Regions from separate parts of the Variovorax endophyticus genome, predicted to be linked through region 1. Evidence: riboswitches for the same ligand, from Rfam matches in the RefSeq annotation. Region 1 holds a riboswitch; the other holds the start of a gene.

Region 1 (15,616 bases):
CTTCGCGACCGTGGTCGCGGGTTACTACAACGCCAACGCGGGGCTCTACCGCTTCGCGGCGGCCGAGCTCGCGGCGCCCGACTGGCGCGAGAAGGCGGTCTCGCTGGTGATGGCCGGCGGGCTGATCGGCGCGGTGGCCGGCCCGAACCTCGCGGCCGCCACGCGCCAGATGTTCGCCGTGCCCTTCGCGGGCGCCTACCTCGCGCTCGCGCTGGTGGCGCTGCTGTCGATGGCGCTCATGCGCTTCATCGACTTCCCGGCGCCGCCCGCGCGCGCGCAGGGCGGCGGACGGCCGCTGGCCGAGATCGCGCGGCAGCCGGTGTTCATCGTGGCCGCCGCCGCGGGCGCGCTCGGCTACGGCGTGATGAACCTGCTGATGGCCGCGACGCCGATCGCGATGCAGATCTGCAGCCTGCCGTTCGAGGACGCAGCGCTGGTACTCGAATGGCATGTGATCGGCATGTTCGCGCCGGGCTTCTTCACCGGCCACCTGATCCGCCGCTTCGGCGCGCTGCCGGTGATGGGCGCGGGGCTGCTGCTGAACCTGGCCTGCATCGCGGTCGCGCTGTCGGGCGTGGAGCTGCGGCACTTCGCGATCGCTCTGTGCCTGCTCGGCGTGGGCTGGAATTTCCTCTTCACCGGCAGCACCACGCTGTCGCTGACCGCCTACACGGCCGAGGAGCGCGACCGGGCCCAGGGCGCGCTCAACTTCTGCGTGTTCGCGACGCTGGCACTGACCTCCTTCGCCTCGGGCGTGCTGGTGACGACCCAGGGCTGGCAGCTGCTGAACCTCGGCTCGCTGGTGCCGGTGGCGCTGACCGGCGCCGCGCTGCTGTGGCTCGCGCACACGCGCCGCCGTGCCCGCGGCGTGGCCTGAGCCACGACGGGGACCGACGATGGCGACCGGCCGCGCGAAGAAGCAGCGCGACGATCCAGGCGGCTTGCCCGATGGCACGGTCCGCTGGACGGCGGCGATGCGCGGCGCGCTCGCCGAATTCCGCAACACGCCCTGCCGCCAGTGCGGCGCCACGCTGTCCGACAACCAGCCGCTGCACGAGCAGCTCGACCACCTCGGCCGTCATCCGCAGCCCGCCTGGCAGCAGCGGCCGGCGCGGCTGCGCGTGCTCGAGCTGCATGGCGCCGACGCGTTGCCGCTGTTCCTCGAGCCCGCGCCGCGCAAGGAGGCGCTGGCCGACCTGCTCGCGATCCATCACGTCGACGCGGTGCGCTTCCTCGCGGGCCAGGTCCGGCATCCCGAATGCAAGACGGCGCTCGCGAAGCAGGCCGAGCGCTGGCCGCTGCTGGTGCTGCGCGAACTGCTGGCCGCCAACCCGGCGCGCCACCAGGCCGGCGCGGCGCTGGTGCTCGAGCTGCTGGCCGCGCATCCCGAATGGCAGGCGCCGCTCGAAGCGGCCTGCGACGAGCCCCGGCGCAAGGCGCTCGCGCGGCTGCAGGCCGACGACGGCGGTGGACTGGCCGATGCCGAAGCCGCGCAGTGGCCGGCCTTCCTGCGCGCACCGCCCTGGAAGGACAGGCAGGCGCTGCCCGCGATCCCGGTGCTGGCGCTCGATGCCATTGAACAGCCCGCTCGGCTGCACTGGCAGCACGCGGTGCCGCGGCGCCATCCCCCGGTCAGCGGCGAACCCGCGCAGTGGCTGGCCGATGAAGTGCGCGAGGCTCGGCAGCGCGGCGAACGCCAGTTGGCCGAATACCCGCGCCCGCACCACGCGACGCAGCCGCCGCCCGAGGCCCGGGCCTGGGACCGCCCGCGCAAGGCGCTGTGGATGCTGGGCCTGAAGGCCGAGCGCATCGAGGACGCGATCCGCGACCACGGCGCCAGCCTGTCGGCGGACGACTTCGGCAAGCCGCCCGGCGACTCGTGGAGCTGCGGCGACCAGCTCTGGCAGTTGCCCGAACCGCTGGCGATGGCGGTGTTCGCGCGGCTGCCACCCGCGAGCCACTCCATGGGCGACGCGGGCTATCTGCGGCCGCTGCTGCATCGCTTCGGCACGGCCGCGCTGCCGGGCCTGCCGCCCTATCTGAAGCAGGGCTCGCGCGCCATGTTCGAGCTGGCCGCGGCGATCGAATGGGACCGGCTCGCGCCCTGGATCGCCAAGGGCTTCCACGGCAACCGCTGGGTGCGGCAGGAAGCCTGCGCCTGGCTCGGCCGCTATCCCGCGACCGCTGCGCGCGGCTTGGTGCCCGACGCGCTCGGCGCACCGGGCATCGCACGCGATGCGGCGCAGGCCGCGCTGCGCTGGCTGCACGAAGCCGGCCATGCCGATGCGGTCCATGCGCAAGCTATGGCCTACGGCCCGGCCGCGGCCGAGGCCGTGTCGCAACTGCTCGCCATCGCACCCGAACACCTGCTGCCCGAGACGCTGCCGGTGCTGCCGAAGTCACTGCCGCTGTCGACCCTGCCGCGCCTGGTGCTCGCCGAGGACGCCACGCGGGCGCTGCCCCTGTCGCTGCTGCCCGACGTGCTGATGACGATGGCGCTCGGCCAGCCCGAGACGCCGTACCCCGGCCTCGCGGCGCTGCAGGCCGCGGTCGCGCCCGAGGCGCTGGCGCGTTTCGCACGCGCGCTGCTGGCCTGGTGGATCGGCAATGGCCGGCCAAGCAAGGAGCGCTGGATGTTCGCGCTGCAGGGCCGCCTCGGCGACGACGAGACTGCGCGCCAGCTCGCGAGCCTGCTGCGCCAGTGGCGCGCGGCGCTCGACCGCGTGCGCGCCTACGACGCGCTCGCGATGCTCGGCGAGATCGGCAGCGACGCCGCGCTGATGCACCTGGGCGAGCTCGCGCGCCAGACGCGCTACGCCGACCTCAACGCGCGGGCCTCCGCGCTGCTCGACGAGGTGGCGGCGCAGCGCGGCCTGAGCCTGGCGCAGCTGGCCGACCGCACGGTGCCCGAGCTCGGGCTCGATGCGCGCGCGGGCCTGGCGCTGGACTTCGGCCCGCGGCGCTTCACGCTGCGGATGGACGACCGCCTGCAACCCCTGCTGCGCGACGCCGCGGGCAAGCCGCTGAAGGCGCTGCCCAAGCCCAATGCCGCCGACGATGCGGCGCTGGCCGCCGCCGCGACCGAGCAGCTCAAGGAACTGCGCAAGCTGGCGAAGACCGTCGCGGCCACGCAGTTGCGCCGGCTCGAGACCGCGATGTGCGAGCAGCGGCGCTGGACGCACGGCGAGTTCATGGCCTTCCTGGTGCGGCATCCGGTGATGCGCGTGTTCGTTCGGCAGCTGGTGTGGGGGCTGTTCGACGAGAGCGGTGAACTCGCAGCGAGCTTCCGCGTGAGCGCCGAGGGCGAGCTGGTCGATCCGCACGACGATCCCTTCGCGCTGCCCGACGACGAGGGCGCGCGCATCGGCATCGCGCATCCGCTCGAGTTCGCGGCGCGCGACCCCGCGCTGGCCACCGCCTGGGCCTCGGTGCTGGCCGACTACGAGATCGTGCAGCCCTTCGAGCAGCTCGCGCGGGCGCACTTCGCGCTCGACCCGGCGCTGCGCGCGCAACGCGCGCTGCCGCAGTGGACCGGCCGCACGGTGACGAATGCCGGCCTGCTCGGCCTGGAAGCGCGTGGCTGGCAGCGCGCGGTCGGCGACGGCGGAATGGTCCATCGCTTCGGCAAGCCGGTGGGCGAGGGCCTGGCGATCTGGCTGCAGGTCGAGGAGGGCTGGTACGTGCAGGGCGCGGTCGATCCGAAAACGCAGCAGACGGTGGCGAGCGTCGCGCTCGAGGGCGCCGAGGGCCGCTGCCTCGGCGACGTGGCGCCGATCGCGTGGAGCGAGGTCGAGCGGGACCTGCAGCGCGCGGTGTGGGCGCCGGCGGCCTGAACGCCCGCGCTCAGGCCGCCGCGGGAAAGCGCCGCTCCAGCCAGCGCTCGAGCGCATCGAACACCGGCTCTGCCTCGAGTTCGTTGAAGAGCTCGTGATAGAGCGTCTCGAAGCCATGCGCCTCGACCTGCCCGCTGGCCGCGGCGGCCTGCGCGAAGGCCCGGCTCGCGGCCGGCTTCACGAGCCGGTCGTCGCCCGCGTACAGCAGCAGCGTGGGCACCGGCCATTGCGGCGCCTGGCGCAGCACGGTCTCGCCTTCGTAGGCCAGGAAGCGCGCGAGCCGGCTGCCGATGCGGTCGTGGGTCAGCGGATCGTCGCGGTAGGCCTGGACCACGGCGCGGTCGTGCGAGAGGAAGTTGTCGTCGAGCCCGTTGCCCACGCGCAGGTTGGGCGCGATGCGCGGCAGCACCGCGAGCAGCAGCTTCTGGACGCCGCTCAAGCCCGGGTCGAACCCCGGCGACGAGAGCACCAGCCCATCGACCGGCCGCACGCCGCGCGCCACCAGGCTCGCCGCGACCAGTCCGCCCAGGCTATGCCCGAGCAGCACCAGCGGCAGGCCCGGGTTGGCGGCGCGCGCATCGTCGATCACCAGCGCGAGGTCGTCGACCAGCCGCAGCTCGCTCGGCAGGCCGCCGCGCGCGCCGCTCGAGGCGCCGTGGCCATGGTGGTCGTGAGCCCAGACGGCGAAGCCCCAGCCATGCAGCCGCTCGGCCAGCGCGTGGTAGCGGCCGGCATGCTCGCCGAGACCGTGCACCAGCACCACCACGGCGCGTGCCGGGCCCGGCGCGGGCAGGCGGCGCAGCACCAGCGTTTCGCCGCCGGGCGCGGCGAGCGACACGCGCTGCGGCTCGGGCAACGCGGCCCGCGGGCTCACGCGGCCGCCGGTGCTTCCTGCGCGGCGCGGTGCGCGGCCGGCAGCGCCGCGATCACCTCGGCCACGGCGGCCGTGAGCTTCTTGGCGTAGGGCACGTGCAGGAACTCGTTCGGGCCGTGGGCGTTGCTCTTCGGGCCGAGCACGCCGCAGACCATCATCTGCGCGGTCGGGAAGCCGGCGCTCAGCATGTTCATCAGCGGGATCGTGCCGCCCTGGCCGATGTAGCCGCAGGAGGCGCCGAAGTGGGCGCGCGAGGCCTTGTTGAGCGCGTCTTCGAACCAGGGCGTGATGGTGGGCGCGTTCCAGCCGGTGGCGCCGCCGTGGCTTTCGAAGGTGACGCGCGCCTGGTAGGGCGCGTTGTCCTCGAGCAGCGTCTTGAGGCTGGCGACCGCCTCGGCCGCGTCGACCAGCGGCGGCAGCCGCAGCGAGAGCTTGAAGGCGGTGTAGGGACGCAGCACGTTACCGGCATCCTTCAGCGCCGGGAAGCCCTCGGCGCCGGTCACCGACAGCGTGGGCTTCCAGGTGCGGTTGAGCAGCGCCTCGACCGGGTCGGTGGTGGTCGGCAGCGCGAACATGGTGGAGCCGCCGCAGTCGTAGTGCGCCCACGGGAAGCGCTTGTAGACCTCCTCGCCGAGGATCGCGGCCGTGGCCTTGGCCTGCGCCAGCCGGTCGGGCGGCACCTCGCAATGGAAGCTCGCGGGCAGCAGGCGGCCGGTGGCGCTGTCCTCGAGGCGGTCGAGCACCTGGCGCATGATGCGGAAGCTCGAGGGCACGAGCCCCGAGGCATCGCCCGAGTGGATGCCCTCGGTCAGCACCTCGACCTTGAGCGTGCCGCTGGCCATGCCGCGCAGCGAGGTGGTGAGCCACAGCTGGTCGTAGTTGCCGGCGCCCGAATCGAGGCAGATCACCAGTTCGACCTCGCCCAGGCGCGGACGCAGCGCGTCGACGTAGGGCAGCAGGTCGTAGGAGCCGCTCTCCTCGCAGGTCTCGATCAGGCCGACGATGCGCGGATGGGCCGTGCCCTGGCGCTTGATGGCCTGCAGCGCCGCGATGCTGGCGTAGACCGCGTAGCCGTCGTCGGCGCCGCCGCGGCCGTAGAGCAGGCCGTTCTCGTACTTGGGCGTCCAGGGGCCGAGGTCGTTGCGCCAGCCGGTGAACTCGGGCTGCTTGTCGAGGTGGCCGTACATCAGCACGGTCTCGCGCATGTCGGTGCCGGTGGCGGGCACCTCGAAGAACAGCACCGGCGTGCGGCCCTCGAGGCGCACGATCTCCAGCTTCAGGCCCTCGACCTTCTGCGCCTCGACCCAGGCGGCGGCATTGCGCAGCACGGTCTCGAGGTGGCCGTGGGCCGACCAGTCCTTGTCGAAGCCCGGCGACTTGGCCGGAATGGCGATGTAGTCGGTGAGCTGGCGCACGATGTCGCCGTCCCACTGGGCGGTGACGTCGGACAGGGCCCGCTCGGCGTCGAGCAGGCCGGCGGGAATTTCGCGGTGCAGGGGAGCGTTCATCGGGGTTCTCCGCGGTGGGGTGGCGAGACAAAAGCCGCATTTTGCGCCCATGGCCGCGGGCGCGTAGAGTGCGGTCGATCAACCTGGAGGGCGACGTGAGCAAGGCATCGACGACTCGGATCAAGGTGGGCATCGGCGGCTGGACCTACGAGCCCTGGCGCGACAACTTCTACCCCAAGGGGCTCGCGCACGCGAAGGAACTGAACTACGCGAGCCGCCACGTCAGCGCGATCGAGATCAACGGCACCTACTACAGCACGTTCAAGCCCGACAACTTCCGCAAGTGGCGCGACGACACGCCCGAGGGCTTCGTGTTCTCGATGAAGGCCTCGCGCTTCGCGACCAACCGCAAGCTGCTTTCCACCGCGGGCGAATCGATCCGGCGCTTCATCGACAGCGGCGTGACCGAGCTCGGCCCCAAGCTCGGGCCGATCGTCTGGCAGTTCATGCCGACCAAGCAGTTCGATGCCGAGGATTTCGAGGCCTTCCTCGAGCTGCTGCCGAAGAAGGAGGGCAGCACGCCGCTGCGCCACGTGATGGACGTGCGCCACGAGAGCTTCATCGTGCCGGCCTACAAGGCGCTCGCGAAGAAGCACAAGGTGTCGACCGTCTTCACCGACGCGGACAAGTTCCCGTCCTTCGAGGAGCCCGAGGGCGAGTTCGCCTATGCGCGGCTCATGATGGCCGACGCGAAGCAGAAGACCGGCTATGCGCCGAAGGCGCTCGACGACTGGGCCGAGCGCGCGCAGGGCTGGGCCGGAACGGCCGCGAAGCCGCGCGAGGTGTTCGTCTACTTCATCAACGGCGCGAAGGAGCGCGCACCGGCGGCGGCGGCGGAATTGCTCAAGCGCCTGGGCTGGGAACCGCCGGCGCCGGCGGAAGAACCGGCAGCGGCACCGAAGACGCCCAGAACGCCGAAGCCGCCGGCTGCCGCGAAGAAGGCGGCTGGCACGGCGGCCAAGAAAGCGAAGACCGGAACGGCTTCGAAGAAAGCCTGATCAGGCCGCGGCTTGCCCCGCGGGCTTCGCGCCGAAGCTGATCTCGCCCGAGATCTGGCCGCCTTCCTCGATCACGATCTTGCCGTAGCGGATCTTGCCCGTGACCTTGCCGGTCGAATGGATCACGAGCTTCTCGCGCACCGTGAGGTTGCCGTCGAACACGCCGCGGATTTCGGCGATGTCGATCTCGGCCGAGCCCTTGAACTCGCCCTGCTCGGCGATCTGCATCAGGCGCGAATCCATCGTGGCCTCGACCAGGCCTTCGACCACGAGCGTGTCGCAGTCGGTGATCTCGACGCCCTTGAGCTTGATGTTGGGACCGACGGTGAGCTTGCTGCCGCCTTCCTTGGCTGCGGGTGCGGCGGCCGAGGCGGCATTGAGGCCGGCCTGGGCGGTCAACGAGGAGGGATTGACGGGGGAGCCCGAGAGGTTGGTGCCCGAGCCCACGAGCGGCGCGGGCCTGGAGGTCAATGCATCGTTTTCGCGGTCGCGCTTGCCGAAGAAAGGGGAGGAAGAAGTGGCCAAAAGAGAGCTCCTCATGAAAACGACTATCGTAAGAATGCACCCGGTACCTCTTGCACTTCATTGCGCAAGAGGCGTAACCGAATAAATCGATCGCCCGCCATCATCGCCCGATTCGGCGACGGTGCCAACCATGGGCGCATCGGACAATCCGCCACCATGACGACCTTCCTCTCGAGAGACACCATCGCTTCCCTCACGGCCGAGGCCGCGGCCGGCGACGCGCGCTTCGGCAAGCCCGAGCATGGCTGGCGCCGCTCGCTGTTCTCGGTGATCTTCGAATCCGAGTCGCGCGCGGGCCGGCTGTTCGACCTGGTGCTGATCGCGGTGATCGTGACCAGCGTGGCGGTGGTGATCCTCGACAGCGTGCAGGCCATCCACCTGCGCTGGGGCTCGGTCTTCGGCGTGCTCGAATGGTGCTTCACCGCGCTCTTCACGCTCGAGTACCTGGGCCGCCTGGCCTGCGTGAAGCGGCCGCTGCGCTATGCGCTGAGCTTCTACGGCGTGATCGACCTGCTGGCGCTGCTGCCGACCTTCCTGGCCGTGCTCACGCCCGAACTCGCCTACCTGATCGACGTGCGCATCCTGCGGCTTTTGCGCGTGTTCCGCATCTTCAAGCTCTCGCGCTATTCGGCCGAGTACCGCGCGCTGGTCTCGGCGGTGGCGGCCAGCCGCCGCAAGATCATCGTGTTCGTCGGCTTCGTGATGCTGGTGGTGCTGGTGATGGGCACGCTGATGTACGTGGTCGAGGGCCCGCAGCACGGCTTCACCAGCATCCCGGTGGCGGTGTACTGGGCGATCTCGACCATGGCCACGGTGGGCTTCGGCGACCTCGTGCCCAAGACCGACCTGGGCCGCGCGATCGCCTCGGTGATGATGCTGCTGGGCTGGGGCGTGCTCGCGGTGCCCACCGGCATCGTGACGGCCGAGATGGCGCGCCGCCCCTACGACGACGAAGGCACTGCGGCGGCCTTGCCGCTGGCGCCGCGCGGCGTGCTCGCGATGACGGCGCTGGCGCCCGACGAAGCAGCCGCGCCCGCCGTGCCGCGCAAGCGACTCACGCCCGCGGCCAGGCGACGCGCCCTTGGGCAGCATCGTCGAGGCGCGCGATGAAGGCCTCGGCCGCGGTCTCGGGCAGCGCGAAGACGAAGGCCACCGTGCTGGCGTGCGCCACCGATTCGAGCACCGCGCCGGCCGCGGCCAGTTCGCGCCGCACCAGGCCCTCGAGCGCATAGGGCACCTCGCAGCGCAGGGTGCGCTGGCGCACCAGCGGCACCAGGGTCGCGCCGGCCAGCGCCTGCGCGATGCTGTCGGTGTAGGCGCGCACCAGGCCGCCCGCGCCGAGCTTCACGCCGCCGAAGTAGCGCACCACGGTCGCGAGCGCGCCCTCGATCTGCTGGTGGCGCAGCACCTCGAGCATCGGCCGGCCCGCGGTGCCGCCCGGCTCGCCGTCGTCGTTGGCCGCCGACTGCCCGCCGGCCATCAGCGCCCAGCACACGTGGGCCGCGCCCGGGTGCGCGGCGCGCAGCGCGGCGACCACGGCCAGCGCCGCCTCGCGGTCGGGCACGGACTGCACGCAGCCGATGAAGCGGCTCTTCTTGATCAGCAGTTCGCTGTGGGCCGGCTGGGCGAGCGTGAACGCCATGGGCGGCGGGGCGCCTTCAGCCCCCGTGCTCGAACTTGAACACGGCGGTGCTGGCGCGCGCATTGGGCAGCCAGCGCACGTCGCGGCCGTCCTGCAGGCCGAAGGCATCGAGCACGCGCAGGTCGTTCTTGCGCGCGAGCACCTCGAAGTCCTTGAAGGTGCCCACGCGGATGTTGGGCGTGTCGTACCACTGGTAGGGCAGCCGCCGCGTGACCGGCATGCGGCCGCGCGCCACGCTGATGCGGTTGGGCCAGTGCGCGAAGTTGGGGAAGGCCACGATGCCGAAGCGGCCCACGCGCGCGGTCTCGCGCAGCATCACCTCGGCATTGCGCAGGTGCTGCAGGGTGTCGATCTGCAGCACCACGTCGAAGGTGGCGTCGTCGAACATCGCCAGGCCTTCGTCGAGGTTGAGCTGGATCACGTCGACGCCGCGGCGGATGCACTGCAGCACGTTGCCGTCGGCGATCTCGACGCCGTAGCCGGTGCAGCCGCGCTCGCGCTGCAGCAGCGCGAGCAGGGCGCCGTCGCCGCAGCCGAGGTCGAGCACGCGCGAGCCCTCGGGCACGAGCGCGGCGATGTGGCGCTGGATGTCGTTGTCGCTCACGATGCTGTCTCCTGGGCCACGCGCTCGAAATAGGAACGCACCACGCCCATGTAGCGCACGTCGTCGAGCAGGAAGGCGTCGTGGCCGTGCGGGGCGTCGATCTCGGCGTAGCTCACGTTGCGGCGGTTGTCGAGCAGCGCCTTCACCAGCTCGCGGCTGCGCGCGGGCGAGAAGCGCCAGTCGGTCTTGAAGCTCACGAGCAGGAACTTGGCGCTGGCGCGCGCGAACGCGGCCGTGAGGTTGCCGCCGTGTTCGCGCGCGGGGTCGAAGTAGTCGAGCGCGCGCGTGATCAGCAGGTAGGTGTTGGCGTCGAAGTACTCGCTGAACTTGTCGCCCTGGTAGCGCAGGTAGCTCTCGATCTGGAACTCGATCTCCTGCGTGGAGTAGCGATAGGCCGCGTCGTCGCCGCCGGACTCGCCTTCGACCGCGTTGCGCAGCAGGCGGCCGAACTTCGCGTTCATGACGTCGTCGCTGAGGTAGGTGATGTGGCCGATCATGCGGGCGATGCGCAGGCCGCGCTTGGGGATCACGCCGTGCTCGTAGAAGTGGCCGCCGTGGAAATCGGGGTCGGTCACGATGGCGCGGCGCGCCACCTCGTTGAAGGCGATGTTCTCGGCCGTGAGGTTGGGCGCGCTCGCGACCACCACCGCGTGGCGTACGCGCTCGGGGTACTGCAGCGTCCACGACAGCGCCTGCATGCCGCCGAGGCTGCCGCCCATCACCGCCGCGAGCGTGCGGATGCCGAGCGCGTCGAGCAGCGCGGCCTGGGCGTCGACCCAGTCCTCGACCGTGACCACCGGGAAGTCGGCGCCATAGACGCGGCCGGTCGCGGGGTTCACGTGCATCGGCCCGGTGGAGCCGAAGCAGGAGCCGAGGTTGTTGACGCCGATGACGAAGAAGCGGTCAGTGTCCAGCGGCTTGCCGGGCCCGACCATGTTGTCCCACCAGCCCGCGGAGCGGGCCTGGCCCTCGTAGACGCCCGCGACGTGGTGCGAGGCATTGAGGGCGTGGCACACGAGCACCGCATTGCTGCGCTCGGCATTGAGCGTGCCGTAGGTTTCGTAGGCGAGCGTGTAGCTGCCGATGGTCGCGCCGCTGCGCAGGGCCAGCGGGCCCGCGAACTGCATCGACTGGGGAGTGACGACCAACGAGGACATGAAATGAAAAACCCGGCCTCGCCAAAAACGAGCCGGGTCACGGCATCCGTCTTTAGCTGTATTTATCAAGCGCCCGCAAGCTGGAGCAAATCGGCGCGAGCGGCAGTATATCGCCGCGGGCCCGGGACGGCAGGCCCCGGGCTTTGGACGGCGGCGCTACCAGCCGATCAGCGCGACCACGCCCAGCACCAGGAAGATGACAGCCGAGATCGAGTGCACGAGCTTGATCGGCACCCGCTTGACGATGCGGTCGCCGAGCCAGACCACCGGCGCGTTGGCCAGCATCATCCCGAAGGTGGTGCCGACCACGACCCAGAAATAGGCCTCGGTGAAGCGCGCCGCGAGCATCACGGTGGCGATCTGCGTCTTGTCGCCCATCTCGGCGAGGAAGAAGGCGACCACCGTGGTGCCGAAGACGCCGAAGTGCGAGGAGCGCGGGGCATCGTCGTCGTCGAGCTTGTCGGGGATCAGCATCCAGATCGCCATCGCGATGAAGGAGCCGCCGAGGATCCAGCGCAGGATGTCGGGGCCGAGCCAGTGGGTGATCCAGTTGCCGACCGCGCCCGCGAGCGCATGGTTGATGACGGTGGCGGCGAAGATGCCCGCCACGATCGGCCAGGGTTTTCTGAAACGGGCTGCCAGCAGGAGGGCGAGCAACTGGGTCTTGTCGCCCATTTCGGCGAGCGCGACGACACCGGTCGCGACGAGAAAAGCTTCCATGAAAAAACGGTTCCTTGGCCGAAGGGACGCAATTGACCGTGCAACACCTTCGGCCAAATTTCCCGAAGTTGCACGGTCAATGGTCTCGCCAGGTGTTGTTCTTCACTGCCCGCGCCATGTCCTGTGTGGGGCAGGACAAGTCTGTTGACACGGGCCCTTCTCGTAGACGGAAGGCGGCTACTCCCCAATGACGGACGAATTCTAACCCTTAAGTGTCAAAGGCCCGGTGCGGGGCTTGGTTGGTAAGCGTGCGCTAACTCCAATAGGCAAAATCCGTGCTACCGCAAGAAGCAAATTCCTGCTTGCATTTCTTGTATTTCACCCATAATGCACGAGCCTCCCTTTTCATTTCGGGCTGGAGGCACTGGGTGATCGGACAGTTTCGCGCGACTCGGCGGCTCTCGTTTGAGTGATGCTAATCGGGACTCCATCGCTTTTCTTGATGTGTTTATAGGAGTCCCTTGATGGGCAACAAACTGTACGTCGGCAACCTGCCTTACTCGGTGCGCGACGGTGATCTGGAGCAGGCATTCGGTCAGTTCGGTGCTGTGACCAGCGCCAAGGTCATGATGGAACGCGATACCGGCCGCTCGAAGGGCTTCGGCTTCGTCGAGATGGGCAGTGAAGCGGAAGCACAGGCCGCCATCAACGGCATGAACGGCCAACCCCTGGGCGGCCGCAGCGTGGTCGTCAACGAAGCCCGTCCGATGGAAGCACGTCCCCCGCGCAGCGGTGGTGGCGGCGGCTACGGCGGCGGCGGCGGTGGTTATGGCGGCGGTGGTGGCGGTGGCTACGGCGGCGGCGGCGGCGGTGGTGGCGGCTACGGCGGTGGTGGCGGGGGTCGCAGCGGCGGCGGTGGTGGCTACGGCGGCGGTGGCCGCAGTGGTGGCGGCGGCGGTGGTGGTGATGGCGGTTTCCGCAGCCCCTACGGCGCCGGCCCGCGTGGCGGCGGCGGCGGTGGTCGCGGCGGCTACGGTGGCGGCGGCAACAGCGGCTACTGATCGCTTTCCAACAAAGACAAAAGGCTCCTTCGGGAGCCTTTTTCGTTGCCGCGGCCGGCGCGGCCCGGGTTCAGTCTTCGCCGCGCCGCTTCTTCCGTCCGCGTCCCTGCACCGCGCGGTCGAGCAGCGCATTGGGCAGCATGCGCATGATCTTGGCGATCACGCCCATCTGCCAGGGAATCACGCGATAGCTGGCGCCGCTCTCGATCGCGCCCAGCGCCCGGTCGGCGAAGGCCTCGGGCTTCATCAGGAACGGCATGCCGTAGCGGTTGCCCTGCGTGAGCGGGGTGTCGATGTAGCCGGGCAGCAGGGTCACGACCTTGACGCCGCTGCCGTGCAGCTCGCCGCGCAGGCTCTCGCAGTAGGCGACCACGCCGGCCTTGCTCGCGCAGTAGGCGCCGTGCCCCGGCAGTCCACGGATGGCCGCGACGCTCGCGATGCCGACCAGCCGCCCGCTGCCGCGCTGTCTCATCGCGCGCACGAACGGGTGAAAGGTGGCGGCCAGCCCGACGTTGTTGGTGGCGAAGGTCTGCGTCAGCACGTCGAGGTCCTCGCGCTCCGCGGTGTCGATGCCCACGCTGATGCCTGCATTGGCGATCACCACGTCGGGCACGCCCTGGCGCTCGATGCAGGCGACGCCGGCCGCCACGATGCTGTCGGTGCGCGCCACGTCGGCGCTGTAGATCAGGTAGCGGCCGCGGTCGAGGCCGCGCGCGGTGGCCCAGGCTTCGATCTCGCCGGTGCGGCGCGCGACCAGCGCCAGCCGGTAGCCCGCGTCGTAGAAGCGCGCGGCCAGCGCCTGGCCGATGCCGCTGGAGGCGCCGGTGATGAAGACGAGGGGCGACGGCGCGGCGGTCATGGCGCGGCGCTCAGCGCTTGCCCGCGGTGCCGGCCGCCTTGGCCGAGGGCACCATCGTGCCGCGCACGCGGCCGTTGAGGTTGGCGATGCCGGTCAGGTTGTCGTAGTCCATCGTGTCGGCGGTGAACTGGTCGGTGCCGCGGATCAGCGTGACGGGCTTGTTCGACTGCACGCGCTCGGTGTCGAGGAAGGCATGCAGGAAGTCGCCGCGGAACTCCAGGCGCGGCGAGGTCTTGCCGTTGGCACCGACGGCCGCGTCGCGGATGACGACCGCGTTGCCGAACAGCTGGATCTCGCTGCCGTCGGAGTTCGACAGCCCGCGGTTGGCGGTGGCGTGGGTGGTGAAGCCCTGCGGCGACACCGAGCGCATGCGCACCTCGTCGACCTCGATGGTGTCGGTGTCGGGGTAGTGCCGGCCTTCCTTGCCGAACAGCTCGCTGCGCAGGTCGCCGCTGGGCAGGAAGTTCTTGATGACGAAGCCGCGCATGAAGTAGTCGGGCTCGTGGGTGGGCGCGACCTTGGCGGTCGGCTCGAGCAGCTTGGGCGCATTGCGCACCAGCCAGTAGGTGCCGAGCGCGACCGCGGCCGTCAGGATGATCGGCAGGTAGATGGTGACGCGATCGAGGACGTCGCGCAGGAGGTTCCAGGCCTGCTTCATAGGGCGGTGTTCCGTGCGACGTCGAGCAGGCGCCGGTACTGTCCGCTGGCCGTGACCAGCAGATCGCAGAATTCGCGCGCCGCACCTTCGCCGCCGCGCGCGCGGGTCACGTAGCGCACGGCGTCGCGCACCTCGACGTGGGCATTGGCCGGCGCCGCCGCGAAGCCCACGCGCCCCAGCACCGGCAGGTCGGGCCAGTCGTCGCCGATGGCCGCGGCCTGCGGCCAGCCGAAGCCCAGCGACTGCAGCATGGCCTCGGCGGCCGGCAGCTTGTCCTCGGTGCCATAGCGCACGTGCTCGATGCCGAGCGCCTCGAGCCGCACGCGCAGCGGCTTGGAGTCGCGCCCGGTGATCACCGCGGGCAGGATGCCGGCCTTGCGCAGCAGCTTCAGGCCGTAGCCGTCGAGGATGCTGAAGCGCTTGAGGGTCTCGCCATGCTCGGTGAAGTAGACGCCGCCGTCGGTCAGCACGCCATCGATGTCGAAGAAGGCGATGCGGATGTCCTGCGCGGCGAGCAATGTCTCTGGCTGGAATTCGAAGGGCATCAGATGACCTTCGCGCGCATCAGGTCGTTGATGCTGAGGGCGCCGATCAGCAGGCCCTCGGCGTCGACCACCAGCACGCTGGTGATGCGATGCTGTTCCATCAGCTCGGCCGCCTCGACGCCCAGCGCGTCGGCGCGCAAGGTGCGCGGACCGCGGTGCATGACGTCGGCCGCGGTGAGGCCGCGCAGGTCACCGCCGGTCTCGACCCTCCGGCGCAGGTCGCCGTCGGTGAAGATGCCGATGGCGCGGCCCTCGGCATCGACCACCGCGGTGGCGCCCAGGCCCTTGGAACTCATCTCGCGCATCAGCTCGCTGAAGCTGGCGCCCGGCGCCACGCGCGGCACGTCGGCGCCGGTGCGCATGAGGTCACTCACATGCGTGAGCAGCTTGCGCCCCAGCGCCCCGCCCGGATGCGAGCGCGCGAAGTCCTCCGAGCCGAAGCCGCGCGCATCGAGCAGCGCCACGGCCAGTGCGTCGCCCATCGCCATCTGGGCGGTGGTGCTCGCGGTGGGCGCGAGGTTCAACGGGCAGGCTTCCTTGGCAACGCCGGCGTCGAGCACGATGTCGGCGTGCCGGGCGAGCGTGGAATCGGCGCGGCCCGTGATCGCGATCAGCGGCACGCCCTGGCGCTTGACCACCGGCAGGATCACCGTGAGCTCCTCGACCTCGCCGCTGTTGGAGATGGCGAGCAC
Region 2 (15,616 bases), on a different contig from region 1:
CGGGCTCGAGGCCGCCGACATCGACGGTGTCTTCGTCGGCCACTTCAACGGCGGCTTCATGCCGCAGGACTTCAGCGCCTCGCTGGTCGCGCTCGCGGTGCCGGCGTTGCGCCATGTACCGGCCGTGCGCATGGAGAACGCCTGCGCCACCGGCTCGGCCGCGATCTGGGCCGCGCTCGACGCGGTACAGAGCGGCCGCGTGCGCCACGCGCTGGTGGTGGGCTTCGAGATCATGAACGCCGTGCCCGCCCCGGTGGTCGCGCGGACGCTGCTGCGCTGCTCCTACGTGAAGGAGGAAGGCGACACGCCCGCGGGCTTCGCGGGGGTGTTCGGCCGCATCGCGGGCAGCTACTTCGAGCGCTTCGGCGACCAGGGCGATGCGCTCGCGGCCATCGCGGCCAAGAACCACGCCAACGGCATGCACAACCCCTTCGCCCACATGCGGCGCGACCTGGGCTTCGATTTCTGTCGCCAGGTGTCGGAGCGCAATCCGGTGGTCGCGGGTCCGTTGAAGCGCTCCGATTGCTCGCTGGTCTCCGACGGCGCCGCGGCGCTGGTGATCTCGGCCGCGCCGACGGCATCGGCCCGCGTGCCGGCCGTGCGCTGGCGCTCGCGCACGCAGGTCAACGAATACCTGCCGCTGTCGCGCCGCGATCCCACGCGCTTCGAGGGCGCGGCGCTTGCATGGAGCCGCGGGCTCGAGGCGGCCGGACTCGCGCTGGACGACCTCGGCTTCGTCGAGACGCACGACTGCTTCACCGTCGCCGAACTGCTCGAGTACGAGGCCATGGGCCTGGCGCCGCACGGCCAGGGTGCGCGCGCGATCCTCGACGGCGTGACGCGCAAGGACGGCCGGCTTCCGGTCAATCCCTCGGGCGGCCTCAAGTCGCGCGGCCATCCGATCGGCGCGACCGGCGTGTCGCAGCACGTGATGGCGGCGATGCAGCTCACCGGCCTGGCGGGCGACATGCAGGTGGCCACGGGCCGGCCCGGCGCCGTCTTCAACATGGGTGGCGCGGCGGTCGCCAACTACCTCAGCGTGCTGGAGGCGGTGTGAGCGCGGCACAGGCGGCGAACCTCTCGGTGCTGTTGTCGCAGACCGCGGCGCTGTTTTCCGACCGGCCGGGCCTGATCCTCGAGGACCGGACCTGGACCTGGCGCGAGATCGACGCACGCGTCGACGCGCTGGTCGATGCGCTGCGCGCGCTCTGCATGCAGCCTGGCGACAAGCTGCTCGTGCAGTCCCGCAACAACATCGCGCTGTTCGAGAGCTGCTGGGCCGCGTTCCGCCTGGGCGCGGTCTGGGTGCCGGTGAATGCGCGTCTGACTCCGCCCGAGGTGGCCTACCTCGGCAGCGCGAGCCGCGCCGCGGTGATGCTCGCCGAGGACTGCTTCGGCGCGCACGTGGAGGCCGTGCGCGCGGCCTCGGCGCACCTGCGCCATGTGGTGACGATCGGCGTGCCGCCGCAGGGTGCGTTGGGTTACGAGGCGCTGCTCGCGGCGCACGCGGGCGCGCCCAATGCCACGGCACCGGTCGACGACTGCACGCCGCTGTGGTACTTCTACACCTCAGGCACCACCGGCAAGCCCAAGGCCGCGGTGCTGACCCACGGGCAACTGGCCTTCGTGGTCACGAACCACCTCGCCGACCTGATCCCCGGCACCACCGAGCGCGACTGCTCGATCGCCGTCGCGCCGCTGTCGCACGGCGCGGGCATCCATGCGCTGCTCAACGTCGCGCGCGGCGCAGCGACCGTGCTGCCGGCCTCGGACCGGTTCGATCCGCCCGCCATCTGGGCGCTGGTCGAGCGGCACCGGGTCAGCAACCTCTTCACCGTGCCCACCATCGTCAAGATGCTGGTGGAAGACCCGTCGGTCGATGCCTTCGACCACGGCTCGTTGCGCTACCTGGTCTATGCCGGCGCGCCCATGTACCGCGCCGACCAGAAGCGCGCGCTGCGCAAGCTGGGCCCGGTGCTCGTGCAGTATTTCGGCCTCGGCGAGGTCACGGGCTGCATCACGGTGCTGCCGCCCTCGATGCATTCGGCCGACGATGCCGATCCCGATGCGAACCTCGGCTCCTGCGGCCGGCCGCGCACCGGCATGGAGGTCGCGATCCTCGATGCGCAGATGCAGCGCCTGCCGGCCGGTGCCGTCGGCGAGATCTGCTGCCGCGGCCCCGCCGTGTTCGCGGGCTACTTCGACAACCCCGAGGCCACGGCCAAGGCGCTGCGCGGCGGCTGGTTCCACACCGGCGACCTCGGGCGCATGGACGAGCGCGGGCTGCTCTACATCACGGGCCGCGAGTCCGACATGTACATCTCGGGCGGCTCGAACGTCTATCCGCGCGAGGTCGAGGAGATCCTGCTGACCCATCCGGCGGTGCGCGAGGCCGCGGTGCTGGGCTGGCCCGACGCCAAGTGGGGCGAGGTCGGCGTGGCCGTGCTGGTGTGCGAACGCGACGACATCGACGCCGAGGAGATCCTGCGCCACCTCGACGGCCGCTGCGCCAGGTACCGCTGGCCGCGCCACGTGCTGTTCTGGCCCGCGCTGCCCAAGTCGGGCTACGGCAAGGTCGCGAAGAACGACATCCGCCGGCTGCTGGCCGAGCGCGCGGAGATCGCGGAGGTCGCCATCGCCTGAAGTCCCATCCCCCTCCCCCACAGCGTTCGACAGATCCCGAGAAAACCCACACAACAGGAGACAAGCGCCATGAACATACAACGCCGCACCGTGCTGCGCACCGCCGCCGCCGCATCCACGCTGGCCCTGCCGCTGCGCCACGCCTTCGCGCAGAAGAAGCCCTACAGCTACAAGTACGCGAACAACCTGCCGGTCACGCACCCGATGAACATCCGGGCCAAGGAGATGGCCGACGCGATCCGTGCCGAGACCCAGGGCCAGGTCGACATCCAGATCTTTCCGAACAACCAGCTCGGCTCGGACACCGACATGCTGAGCCAGCTGCGCTCGGGCGGGGTCGAGTTCTTCACGCTGTCGGGCCTGATCCTCGCCACCCTGGTGCCCGCGGCCTCCATCAGCGGCGTGGGCTTCGCGTTCCCCGACTACGCCAGCGTCTGGAAGGCGATGGACGGCGAGCTCGGCGCCCACATCCGCCAGCAGATCGCCAAGGCCAACATCCTCGCGATGGACCGCATCTGGGACAACGGCTTCCGCCAGATCACTTCCTCGAGCAAACCCATCGCGGCGCCGGCCGACCTCAAGGGCTTCAAGGTGCGCGTGCCGGTCTCGCCGCTGTGGACCTCGATGTTCAAGGCGCTCGAGGCCGCGCCGACCTCGATCAACTTCGCCGAGGTGTATTCGGCGCTGCAGACGAAGATCGTCGACGGCCAGGAGAACCCGCTCGCGATCATCTCGACCGCCAAGCTCTACGAGGTGCAGAAGTACTGTTCGATGAGCAACCACATGTGGGACGGCTTCTGGTTCCTCGCCAACAAGCGCGCCTGGGATCGCCTGCCGCCCGAGCTGCAGGCCATCGTGGCGCGGCACGTCAACGCCGCCGCGATGAAGGAGCGCGCCGACGTGGCCGAGCTCAATACCGGGCTGCAGAAGGAACTGGCCGCCAAGGGCATGCAGATCAACCAGCCCGACCCGGCCGCCTTCCGCGACCAGCTGCGCAAGGCCGGCTTCTATGCCGAGTGGAAGGCCAAGTACGGCGACGAGGCCTGGGCGCTGCTCGAGCGCAGCGTGGGCAAGCTGGCATGAGCGCCGCGCTGGGGCATGGCCACGGGGCCGCGCTGGCTTTCGATGCGGCGGGGTCGAACCCGCTCGCGGCGCGCATCGAGCAGGCGCTCGGCGCCGCGGTGAGCGTCGCGGCGGGCGCGCTGGTGCTGGCCGACGTGGCGGTGCTGCTCGCGGGCGTGGTCGCGCGCTTCGTGCTGCACCAGCCGCTGATCTGGTCGGACGAGCTGGCCTCGATGCTCTTCATCTGGCTGGCGATGCTGGGCGCGGTGGTCGCGCTGCGGCGCGGCGAGCACATGCGCATGACGGCGCTGGTCTCGGGCCTCGCGCCCGAACGCCGGCAGCTGGCCGAGGCGCTCGCGCTGTGCGCGGCCCTCGCCTTCCTCGCGATGATCGCGTGGCCGGCCTGGGAATACGCCGCGGAGGAACGCTTCATCACCACGCCCGCGCTCGACATCTCGAACGCCTGGCGCGCCGCCGCCCTGCCCGCGGGCGTGGCGCTGATGGCGCTGTTCGCGGTGCTGCGGCTGTTCCGCGACTTCGACTGGAAGACCACCACCAAGGCCGTCTGCGTGGTGGCGATCGTGGTCGCGGCCTTCGGCTTCGGGCGCGCCGTGTTCGAGGATCTGGGCCGGCTCAACCTGCTGGTCTTCTTCGTCGGCGTGGTGCTGGCCTGCGTGCTCGGCGGCATCCCGATCGCCTTCGCCTTCGGCCTCGGCACCTTCGGCTACCTCGCGCTGACCACCGACACCGCGCTGCCCGTGATCGTCGGGCGCATGGACGAGGGCATGTCGCACCTGATCCTGCTCGCGGTGCCGCTGTTCGTCTTCCTCGGCCTGCTGATCGAGATGACCGGCATGGCCAAGGCGATGGTGGCCTTCCTCGCGAGCCTGCTCGGCCACGTGAAGGGCGGGCTCTCGTACGTGCTGGTGGGCGCGATGTACCTGGTGTCTGGCATCTCGGGATCGAAGGCGGCCGACATGGCGGCGGTCGCACCGGCGCTGTTTCCCGAGATGCAGAAGCGCGGCGCCAGCGACGGCGAACTGGTCGCGCTGCTGGCGGCCACGGGCGCGCAGACCGAGACCGTGCCGCCGAGCCTGGTGCTGATCACCATCGGCTCGGTCACCGGCGTGTCGATCGCGGCGCTGTTCACCGGCGGGCTGCTGCCGGCCGTGATCCTCGGCCTGATGCTGTGCGTGGTGGTGCACTTCCGCAGCCGCCACGAGGACCTGAGCCGGGTCGAGCGCTCGCCCTGGTCCCAGGTGCTGCGGCTCGCGCTGGTGGCGCTGCCCGCGCTCGCCCTGCCCTTCGTGATCCGCGCCGCCGTGGTGGAAGGCGTGGCCACCGCCACCGAGGTCTCGACCCTCGGCATCGTCTACGCGGTGGTGGCCGGGATCGCGATCTACCGGCAGTTCGACTGGCGCCGGCTCGGGCCGATGCTGGTGGCCACCGCCTCGCTGTCGGGCGCGATCCTGCTGATCATCGGCACCGCCACCGCGATGGCCTGGGGCCTCACGCAGTCGGGCTTCTCGCGCTGGCTCGCCGAGCTGATGGCGAACCTGCCGGGCGGCGCCGGGATGTTCCTGGCCGTGTCGCTGGTGATCTTCGTGATCCTGGGCTCGGTGCTCGAGGGCATCCCGGCGATCGTGCTGTTCGGCCCGCTGCTGTTTCCCATCGCGCGCCAGCTCGGCATCCACGAGGTGCACTACGCGATGGTGGTGGTGCTGTCGATGGGCCTGGGCCTGTTCGCGCCGCCGCTCGGCGTGGGCTACTACGCGGCCTGCGCGATCGGGCGCGTGCAGCCCGATGCGGGGATCGGGCCGATCGTGGGGTACATGCTGGCGCTGCTCGCGGGGACGATCGTGGTGGCGGCAGTTCCGTGGCTGTCGATCGGCTTCCTCTGAACTAGCTTCGCACCACGCTGCGAAAGGCCACCGACAGCGCCTCGAGCGCCGCGCGCGGCCGCCCTTCGCCCACGCGCGTGTGCAGCAGCACCGGCAGGCGCGGCAACTCGGGCAGCCCGAGCCGCGCGCCCACCTCGACCGCGCCGAAGGGCAGCATGCGCGGCGCCAGCGCGGCCACGCCGAGGCCGGCCATGACCGCGGCCGCGACGGCGGCGACGCCACCGCCGACGAAGACCTCGGTCCAGGGCATGCGCGCCTCGTCGAGCAGTCGCGCGGCCAGCGCGCGCACGCCGCAGGGCTCGGCCATGGTGGCCAGCGGCAGCGGCTCGCCCGCGCGGTGCTGCCAGGTCGGCGCCGCGAACCAGCCGAACCGTTCTTCGGCCAGCAGCTCGCCGTCGTTGCGGCCCGCATGCAGGCGCACGATCACGGTGTCGAGTTCGCGCCGGTCGAAGCTCTGCAGCAGCTCGCCCGAGGAGCCGATGCGGATCTCGATCAGCAGCTGCGGGTCCTGCGCGTTCATGCGCGCGATCAGCGCGGGCAGCTCGGGGCCCGCCACGTGGTCGCTGATGCCGATGGTGAGCCGCTGGCGCGCCTGGGCGAAGGCGCCGAGCGCGCGGTCGTGCACCGCCAGCAGCTCGCGCGCATGTTCGAGAAAGGCCGCGCCCTTGGCCGACAGCTCCACGTGCCGCGGTGTGCGCTCCACCAGCCGGCAGCCGAGCCGCTCCTCGAGCCGCTTGAGCTTGAGGCTGATGCCGGCCTGCGTGGTCTGCAGCGCCTCGGCCGCGAGCGTGAAGCTGCCGAGCTCGACGATGCGGATGAAGGCCAGGACGGCATCGAGATCGAGAGGGCGTGCAATCATTTCAAAAAATTGTCGTTGATATATTTATCCATAGCAATTTCGTATGACTAGCATCGTCCGACATCACCACCCCTTTGAAGGAATCACGATGCCCATCAGCCATGTCTTCCTGCGTGCCGGCAAGCCCGAGGCCTATCGAACGGCGATCCTCGACGGCCTCGGCCGCGCGCTCAGCGACGCGCTCGGCGTGTCCGAGGACAACCGCTTCATGACGCTCAGCGAGCACGAGCCCGCGAACTTCCGCCACGGCAATGCCTACGGCGTGACGCGCAGCGACGACGTGGTCTACATCCGGATCACGGTGTTCGACAGCCGCAGCGCCGCGCAGAAGCAGGCGCTGTTCCGGCGGCTCGCGGAACTGCTGGCCGAAAGCCCCGGCCTGCGCGGCGAAGACCTGTTCGTGAACATCGTCGACTCGCCGAAGGAGAATTGGTCGGTGGGCCATGGCCTCGCGCAGTTCGCCTGAGGCCCGGCCGAAGAGATTCACGATGGAGACATCCCATGCTCGATATTGCAGAGGTCGCGCAGCGCGCAGGCCTGGCGCCTTCGGCGCTGCGCTTCTATGAACGGCGCGGACTGATCGAATCCGCGGGCCGCACCGGCCTGCGGCGCGCCTACCGGCCCGAGGTGGTCGCGTGGCTGGCGCTGATCCACTGCGCGAAGTCGGCCGGCTTCTCGCTCGCGCAGATCGGGCGTTTCCTCGCGTCCACGCCCAAGGACGTCGAGCTGCGTCGCAGCATGGCCAAGCGCGCCACCGAGCTCGACCACGAGATCGAGCGGCTGCAGACCATGCGCGACAGCCTGAAGCACGCGGCCGTGTGCACGCATGCCTCGCTGGTCGAATGCCCGAAGTTCAAGGCCAACTTCCGCGAGCTGGTGCGTTAGCAAGAAAACTTCGAAGAAGCGCTTGACTTGAACCGAAGTTCAAGTCGTAGATTGGCTGTCCCCTTCACCACCGGAAGACAGGACATGCCGCTTCATCCCCAGGCCCAGGCGCATCTGGATCGCCTCGCCGCCACCCGCTTCTCCGACATGCACACGCTCGCGCCCGACGCGATCCGGCAGGGCAAGCGCCGCATGCTCGCGGCGCTGCCGCCCGGCGCGCCGGTGGCCTCGGTCGCCGACCGTCGCATCGACACCGCGGTGGGGCCGCTCGACGTGCGCATCTACCACCCGTCGCCGCAGCAGGTGCTGCCGGTCATCGTGTTCTTCCACGGCGGCGGCTTCGTGCTCGGCGACCTCGACACGCACGACGGCCTCGCGCGCGCGCTCGCCGTGGCGACGCAGGCGGTCGTGGTCTCGGTGGCCTATCCGCTGGCGCCCGAGCACAAGTTCCCGGCCGGTGTCGACGCGGCCTTCGCGGCCACCGCCTGGGTGGCCGAGCATGCGGCGCAGCTCGGTGCCGACGGGCATCGGCTCGCGGTCGCGGGCGACAGCGCCGGCGGCAACCTCGCGGCGGTGGTCGCGCTGAAGGCGCGCGATGCCGCGGGACCGCGGATCGCGCACCAGCTGCTGATCTATCCCGATGTCGATTTCCGCCGCATCAACACCTCGATCCAGGCCTATGCGGGGCAGTACGGCAACATCGGCCGCGAGATGCAGCACTGGTTCATGGATCACTACCTCGGCGACGCGGCACTGAAGACCCATGCGCTGGTCTCGCCGCTGCTGGCCGGGGACCTGCGCGGACTGCCACCGGCCCATATCGTCACGGCCGAGTTCGATGCGCTGCGCGACGAGGGCGAAGCCTATGGCGAGCGGCTGCGCGAGGCCGGCGTGCCGGTCAACGTGAAGCGCTACGACGGCATGATCCACGAGTTCATGCGCTGGCCCTTCGACGCCACGCGCGAGGCGCTGGCCGATGCCGCGCGGGCACTGCGGTCCACGCTGTTCGCTGCATAGCGGCCTCAGCGCGGCGGGTGCTGCCAGCTCTTGTGGACGAACTCGAGGCTGTGGCCGTCGGGGTCGAACACGTTGGCCGCGTAGTAGCGCGGGTCGTAGTGCAGGCGGGCCCCGGGTGCGCCGTTGTCGCGGGCGCCGGCGGCCATGGCCGCGGCATGGGCCGCGTCGACTTCGGCATGGCTCGCGGCGACGAAGCCCACATGCACCGCCTCGCCGTTCACCGGGCCCTGCCGCAGCCAGAAGAACACGCGACCCCGGGCGCCGAAGCCCTTCAGGTCGGGATGGCCGGGCGGGCCGTCCTTGCCCGCGTAGTCATGCTGGTGAGCGATGCCCAGCGGTGCGAGCGCGGCGGCATAGAAGTCGATGGAGCGTCGCAGGTCGCTGACGGACAGGAAGATGTGGTCGAGCATGGGCGGCGCCGTATCAGATGTTGTAGCCGCCGGCCACCTCGATGGTCTGCGCGTTGATCCAGGCATTGTCGGCGGACAGCAGTCCCGCGATCACGCGGCCGACGTCGTCGGGCGCGCCGATGCGGCCGAGCGCGGTCTGCGCGGCGAGCAGGGTCTCGAACTCGGGGCTCTGGTCGAGGGCCTGGCTGGTCATGTCGGTTCGGATGGCGCCCGGCGACACGGCATTGGCACGGATGCCGCGCGCGCCGAACTCCTTGGCCATGTAGCGCGTGAGCACCTCCAGCCCGCCCTTGAAGGCCGCATAGGGCGCGACGCCCGGTGTCGCGACACGCGTGGTCGCGCTCGTGAGGTTGACGATGTGGCCGCCATCGGCCATCAGCGGCAGCAACGCCTGGGTCAGGAAGAACGGGCCCTTGAGATGCACGTCGAGCAGACCGTCGAACTCGGCCTCGCTGACCGAGGCGATGGGATTGAAGAGGCCATAGCCCGCGTTGTTGACCAGTGCATCGAAGCTGTTGCGCTGCCATGTCGCCTCGAGCGTTGCCGCAACCCGGTCGCGAAAGCCGGCGAACGACGCGACCTTGCCCACGTCGAGCGCGAGGGCCGCGGCCTTGCCGCCCTCGGCTTCGATCGTGCGCACGAGCGCCTCGGCACCGGCCGCGTGGCTGTTGTAGGTGAGGATCACGCCCATGCCGCGTTTGGCGGCCTGCAGGGCCGTGCTGGCGCCGAGGCCGCGGCTCGCGCCGGTGATGATGACGATGTTCATGCGTGCTTTCGTTGAATCGGTGATGCATCGACGATAGGGGGCGGCACGCATCGCGGCCTGCCCATTCCTGCCTCGGGCCTGCCCAAAACTGCCGCGCCGGCACTCGGGCACTTGCGGCGCACGGAGCGGTGCGATCTGATGCAGGCCATGGAAGAACAACTGACGGAACTCCGCGACCTGGCCGCCCATGCGCGCAACCGCCTCACGGAGACCGGCATTCCGCGCGTGGCCATGGTGCAGGGGAAGATCCCCGAGCACGAGCTCAACGCGGTCTACGACCCGATGGTCAACCTGGTGCTGCAGGGCGGCAAGTCGATGACCGTGGGCGAGCGCACGCTGGACTACGGCCCGGCCACCTATTTCGTGATGTCCATCGAGCTGCCCGCGGCCGGCACGGTGCGGCCCGCGCCGGGCGGCGAGCCCTATCTCGCGGTGGCCCTGAGCCTGCAGCCGGCGGTGATCGCGGCGCTGATCGCCGACCTGCCGCCGATCGCGCTCGCGCAGAAGCCCGAGGCCGGCTTCTCGGTGGCCGCCGTCACGCCGGACCTGATGGATGCCTGGGTGCGCATGCTGCGGCTGATGCGGCGGCCCGCCGACATCCCGGCGCTGGCCCCGGTCTACGAGCGCGAGATCCTCTATCGCGTGCTGCAGGGACCGCAGGGCGCGATGCTGCGCGGCATCGCCATGCCCGACAGCGCCCTCTCGCGCGTGAGCCGCGCGATCCAGCGGATCCGGCGCGACTTCGCGCTGCCGCTGCGCGTCGAGGCGCTGGCGCGGCAGGCCTCGATGAGCGCGTCGGCCTTCCATCGGCATTTCAAGGTCGCGACCTCGCTGAGCCCGGTGCAGTACCAGAAGCGCATACGACTGCTGCAGGCGCGCACGCTGCTGGTGGCGCATGGCCGGAGCGTGAGCTCGGCTGCCTTCGAGGTCGGCTACGAGAGCGCCACGCAGTTCAGCCGCGAATATGCGCGCGCCTTCGGACTGCCGCCGGGGCGCGACGCGGAACGGATACTGGCCGGGCACGCCTGAGCGCGCACCGCGGGCTCACACCTTGTCAGTGGTCGTCCGCGCGCACGAAGGACTCGAGCACCTTGACCATGCGCGCGAGCTGCGGGCCGATGTCCTGCTCGAGCAGCTCCCGGCCGAAGCGGCTGGCCGAGCCGCCGACGTTGAAGGTCACGACGTTGCCGTCGGCCTGCCGAATGGCCGCGCCCACGCCGCTGATGTCGCTCTCCCAGCCGCGCACGACCATCGTGAAGCCGCGTTCGCGCCAGTGCGCGAGCGAGGTCTCGATGGCCTGCTGCGTCTGCGGCCAGCGCTCGCGGTCGGCCAGGCGGATCTCGCCCAGCAGCCGCTCGCGCTCCTTCGCATCGAGCGCGCAGAGGTAGGCATGGCCCATCGCCGAGCGCGCCACGGGCAGCCGTGAGCCGATGTCCAGGCCCAGCGACAGCGGCGCGCTCGAGCGGCAGTTCTCCACGTAGAGCATCGACAGCCCGTTGCGGATGCCGAGCGACACCGAGGCGTCGTAGCGGTCGGCCAGGTCCTGCATGTAGGGCCGCGCGATGCGCCGCAGCTTGAGGTTCGACACCATCGTGATGCCCAGCGCGACCAGGCTGTCGCCATGCGCGTACTTGCCGGTCTCGCGCGAGTGGCGCAGGTAGCCCGCCACGACGAGGGTGTAGGCAAGCCGCGCGACGGTGGGCTTGGGCAGGCCGGTGCGACGTGCGATCTCGGTGCTGGTGAGCCATTTCTCGTCGGGACCCCAGGCGGCCAGGATGTCCAGGCCGCGCGCCAGCGCGGTCACGAAGCGCGGACTGTCGGAGCCCTCCTCGAAGTCGATCTGCTTGGTGCGGCCCATGTTGACGTTGTAAATTTAATTTCGTTGGACGGAATTATATTTTCAGCGCTTGGAAACGGTTCATGGAATTCCCTATACGAGAGAAGCGAGAGCGGAAAGATACTCGCCGTCGTTCGAAAGAACATTCCATAAATTTAATTCCGCTGAACGAAATTAAAGGATTCACGCGGAACTCATCCAACACGCAGGAGACATCTCGTGAAGTTCCATCGCCATCCGGGCCGCCGCGCCACCGTTCTCTCGCTCATCGCCGCCGCGACGCTGGCCGCATGCGGCGGCGGTGGCGGCGATTCGTCGGGCGCCAGCGCCGCGGCGCTGGCCGCCGCCATCGCTGCGCAACAGGCCGGTGCAGGCGGCGCGGGCGCCGGCAATCCCCCGGCACCGCCGCCCCCGGCGGCGCCCCAGCCCGAGGAAACGCGCGCGCAGGACAGCCGCCAGTTCACGGTCGACGAGACCAAGCTGCCGTTCGCCGCACTCTCGGGCGCGCCCGACACCGACCGCTGGTGGGGCGTGCTCGAGGGCGCCGGCTACCGCGTGGAAGTGCCGAAGAACTGGAACGGCATGCTCGTGATGTACGCGCACGGCTACGGCGGCACGGGCCCGGTGGTGAGCGTCAGCGATCCCACCATCCGCGCGCACCTGATCGCCCAGGGCTACGCCTGGGCCGCGTCGAGCTACACCAAGAACTACTACGACGTGCGCGCCGGCGTCGAGGACACCAACGCGCTCGCGCTGGCCTTCCAGCGCATCGCCTCGCAGAACGGCCGCACGCTCGATGCACCGCGCAAGACCTACATCGTCGGCCAGTCGCTCGGCGGCCACGTGGCCGCGGCCGCGGTCGACGCCGAGGCGCTGGAGACGGCCAACCACAAGGTGCGCTATGCCGGCGCGGTGCCGATGTGCGGCGTGCTCGGCGACATCGAGCTCTACAACTACTTCGGCGCCTCGCAGATCGCGGCGCAGCAGCTGGCCGGCCTGCCCGTCACCGGTTGGCCCGTGAGCAACTGGAACGACCTGCTGCCCGTGGTGCGCAACGCGCTGTTCACGCGCTTCCCGAGCGCGACGACCGCGCAGGGCGAGAAGTACAAGGCCATCGTCAAGAACCTCACGGGCGGCGAGCGCCCGATGTTCGATGCCGGCTTCGCGGGCAGCATGAACGCCACCGTGTGGGGCACCTTCGGCCGCGACGGCACCATCAACGGCATCCTCAACCGCGACGGCTACGACACCACCAGCATCGTCTACCAGCTCGACAACGACCCGGCGCAGAACGCCGAGGAGATCACCTTCAACCAGGGCGCCTACCGGCTGCATGCCGACCCCGAGGCCAACCGGCTGCGGCGCGACGGCCTGCGCTGGTTTCCCAAGTCCAATGCGCGCATCGACGTGCCGGTGGTCACCATCCACACGCTGGGCGACGTCTACGTGCCGTTCAGCATGGAGCAGATCTACAAGCGCCGCGCCGATGCGCTGGGCACCTCGAAGTGGCTCGTGCAGCGCGCGATCCGCGGCATCAGCCACTGCGACTTCACGACCGAGGAGCAGACCCAGGCCTTCGACGCGATGACGAACTGGGAGCAGAACGGCGTGAAGCCGGCCGGCGACGAGGTGCTCGACGCCGCGACCGTGGCGCGCGCCGACTACGGCTGCAAGTTCTCCTCGGCCAGCCGCGGCGGTTGCCCCGCGCCCTGACGGCGCCGGCGCGGCCCGTCCCTTTCGCGGGGCGGCCGCGCCGCCCTTCCCGTTTTCTTCGTTCGCACGTCCTGCCATGAAACAACCCACCCTCACCCGCCGTGCGCTGCACGCCCTGCTGCTGGCCGCCGGCCTCGCCGCCGCTCCCGCCTTCGCGCAGTCCGATGCCTTTCCGGTGCGGCCGATCCGCGTGCTGATCGGCTTCACCGCCGGCGGCTCGACCGACGTGCCCTTCCGCGTGCTGGCCGAGAACGCTTCGAAGATCCTCGGCCAGCCGGTGATCATCGAGAACAAGCCCGGCGCCGGCGGCGTGCTGCCCGCGCAGACCATGCAGGCCACCGCGCCCGACGGCTACACGCTCGCGCAGGTGCCGCTGCCGGTGTTCCGGCTGCCCTACACCACCAAGCTCAACTGGGACCCGGCCAACGACCTGAGCTACGTGATCGGCCTCGCCGGCTATTCCTTCGGCCTGGTGGTGCCCGCCGATTCGCCGATCAAGTCGATGCGCGAGTACCTCGCCTATGCCAAGGCCAACCCGGGCCGCCTGAGCTACGGCACGCCGGGCGCGCTCACCACGCTGCACCTGACGATGGAAGCGATCGCGATCCAGGCCGGCGTGGAGTTCAATCACGTGCCCTACAAGGGCAACTCCGAATCGCTGCAGGCGGTGCTCGGCGGCCACGTGATGTCGGTGGCCGACACGCCGGGCTGGGGCCCGTACGTCGACCAGGGCAAGCTGCGGCTGCTGTCGACCTGGGGCGAGACTCGCTCGAAGAAATACCCGAACGCGCCCACGCTCAAGGAGTCGGGTATCGACATGGTGCAGGCCTCGCCCTTCGGCCTGGTGCTGCCCAAGGGCGCGAACCCGAAGGTGGTCGCGATCCTGCACGACGCCTTCAAGAAGGCGATGGAGATGCCCAACTACCAGGAGTCGCTCGCCAAGTTCGACATGGAGACCTTCTACATGGACAGCGCGGCCTACAAGCAGTACGCGGTGCGCACCATGAAGACCGAGAAGGCCGTGATCGACAAGCTGGGCCTGGGCACGGCGGCCGCCGCGAAATAGGCGACCGCCCGCCGGGGCTCAGAACAGGTTGCCGACGTTGAACAGCGTCAGCAGCCCCAGCACGCCGAAGATGACGGCGGCCACGCCGTGCACCAGCCGCATCGAGACCTTGGCGGCGATCTTCTCGCCGAGGAAGACCGCGGGCGCGTCGGCCAGCATCATGCCCAGCGTGGTGCCGATCACGACCTGCACCACCTCGGGATAGCGCGCGGCCAGCGCCACGGTCGCGATCTGCGTCTTGTCGCCCATCTCCGCGAGGAAGAAGGTGACGACCGTGGTACCGAAGGCACCGAAGCGGCTCTTCGTCTTCGCGGCATCGTCGTCGATCTTGTCGGGGATCAGCATCCACGCGGCCATGGCCAGGAACGAGGCGCCGATGACCCAGCGCAGGATGTTCGGCCCCATGGCCTGGGCCACCAAGCCGCCGAGCGCGCCCGCTGCGGCATGGTTGACGACAGTGGCGGTGAAGATGCCCGCGACGATCTGCCATGGTTTGCGAAAGGTCGCGGCCAGGATGATCGCGAGCAGTTGGGTCTTGTCGCCCATTTCCCCGAGCGCGACCACGCCCGTGGATACGAGTAAGGCTTCCATGATGAAAAGAGAACTCCTGGGCCAGCGACGCGAAGACCACGCCACTTCCCGGCCCATACCGAGGTGACGTGGTCAAAGGTCTTGCCAGGCTCTAAAGCTGCTCGCGCCATGGCCGAAAGGCCAAGTGTGTTGACGCGGGCTCCTGCGTTGCGCAGGTCAGCTACTCCCCAATGACTGAGGGCGCGATCTTAGTCGCGGGCAGCGAATCGCCCGCGCCTTTTCGATGAATGTCCCCTTGTCGAGAGCGAGTTGCATTACCGCGACGGTTTCGAGGCGTCATGCGGCACGCGCCTGTTGCTCGCCGGCCAGCGCCAGTTCCCGCAACAGCGCTTGCCGCGTCGCAGCCGCCTTCTCGGCCTGCGCCTCACGCACATGGCCGTATCCCCGGATCGACTGGGGCAGCGAGGCCAGCTTCGTCACGATGGGCAAGGTCTCGGCACGCAAGTCGGACAGGGCCACGCGCATGTCGTCTTCGTACTGCGCCAGCAGCCGGCGGTCGAGTGTGCGTTCCGCCGCGTTGCGGAACGGATCGAGCCAACTTCCCCGGAGGCCGCGCATCCGCGCCATGCATTTCATCGCCAGCAGCACCCAGGGTCCCGCGTCGCCCTTGACGGGCTTGCCGCTGTGGACGTCCTTCCGCGCGAAGGGCCAGACCCCGAGGTGGAAGCGCAGCCGGATCGGGCCCTCGAACTCCTGCGCCAGTGCCGATCGAAAGTCGGGGTGCGTGAACAGACGGGCGACCTCCCACTCGTCCTTGGTCGCCAGCAGCCGGTGGTAGTTGTGCGCCACGGCCCTGGCCAGGGCATCTCCCGCATGGAGCGCTGCTTCCAACCGACGCGCCTTCTCCACCAACGCCCTGTAGCGCT

What was found. Region 1 has a riboswitch for manganese ahead of KV106_RS20910 (TMEM165/GDT1 family protein). Riboswitches for the same ligand answer to the same signal wherever they lie in the genome.
Region 2: another riboswitch for manganese. It lies ahead of KV106_RS12345 (TMEM165/GDT1 family protein); the one in region 1 lies ahead of KV106_RS20910 (TMEM165/GDT1 family protein).

Annotation. Positions count from the first base shown of each region.
Region 1 is NZ_JAHUTH010000016.1:1,732-17,347, forward strand. It holds gene KV106_RS20860 (MFS transporter) at 1-877, shown strand, start outside; gene KV106_RS20865 (DUF4132 domain-containing protein) at 897-3,833, shown strand; gene KV106_RS20870 (alpha/beta hydrolase) at 3,844-4,707, opposite strand; gene KV106_RS20875 (M20 family metallopeptidase) at 4,704-6,215, opposite strand; gene KV106_RS20880 (DUF72 domain-containing protein) at 6,311-7,213, shown strand; gene KV106_RS20885 (bactofilin family protein) at 7,214-7,738, opposite strand; gene KV106_RS20890 (ion transporter) at 7,895-8,848, shown strand; gene KV106_RS20895 (IMPACT family protein) at 8,793-9,380, opposite strand; gene metW (methionine biosynthesis protein MetW) at 9,397-9,984, opposite strand; gene metX (homoserine O-succinyltransferase MetX) at 9,981-11,141, opposite strand; gene KV106_RS20910 (TMEM165/GDT1 family protein) at 11,298-11,861, opposite strand; yybP-ykoY riboswitch at 11,952-12,059, opposite strand; gene KV106_RS20915 (RNA recognition motif domain-containing protein) at 12,326-12,862, shown strand; gene KV106_RS20920 (SDR family oxidoreductase) at 12,933-13,721, opposite strand; gene lptC (LPS export ABC transporter periplasmic protein LptC) at 13,732-14,379, opposite strand; gene KV106_RS20930 (KdsC family phosphatase) at 14,376-14,924, opposite strand; gene KV106_RS20935 (KpsF/GutQ family sugar-phosphate isomerase) at 14,924-15,616, opposite strand, start outside.
Region 2 is NZ_JAHUTH010000008.1:64,561-80,176, reverse strand. It holds gene KV106_RS12415 (acetyl-CoA acetyltransferase) at 1-1,057, shown strand, start outside; gene KV106_RS12410 (acyl-CoA synthetase) at 1,054-2,643, shown strand; gene KV106_RS12405 (TRAP transporter substrate-binding protein) at 2,713-3,726, shown strand; gene KV106_RS12400 (TRAP transporter large permease) at 3,723-5,606, shown strand; gene KV106_RS12395 (LysR family transcriptional regulator) at 5,608-6,465, opposite strand; gene KV106_RS12390 (tautomerase family protein) at 6,554-6,931, shown strand; gene KV106_RS12385 (MerR family transcriptional regulator) at 6,967-7,350, shown strand; gene KV106_RS12380 (alpha/beta hydrolase) at 7,435-8,367, shown strand; gene KV106_RS12375 (VOC family protein) at 8,373-8,777, opposite strand; gene KV106_RS12370 (SDR family NAD(P)-dependent oxidoreductase) at 8,791-9,543, opposite strand; gene KV106_RS12365 (AraC family transcriptional regulator) at 9,691-10,572, shown strand; gene KV106_RS12360 (IclR family transcriptional regulator) at 10,598-11,401, opposite strand; gene KV106_RS12355 (alpha/beta hydrolase family protein) at 11,600-13,093, shown strand; gene KV106_RS12350 (tripartite tricarboxylate transporter substrate binding protein) at 13,170-14,159, shown strand; gene KV106_RS12345 (TMEM165/GDT1 family protein) at 14,178-14,750, opposite strand; yybP-ykoY riboswitch at 14,759-14,931, opposite strand; gene KV106_RS12340 (indolepyruvate ferredoxin oxidoreductase family protein) at 15,027-15,616, opposite strand, start outside.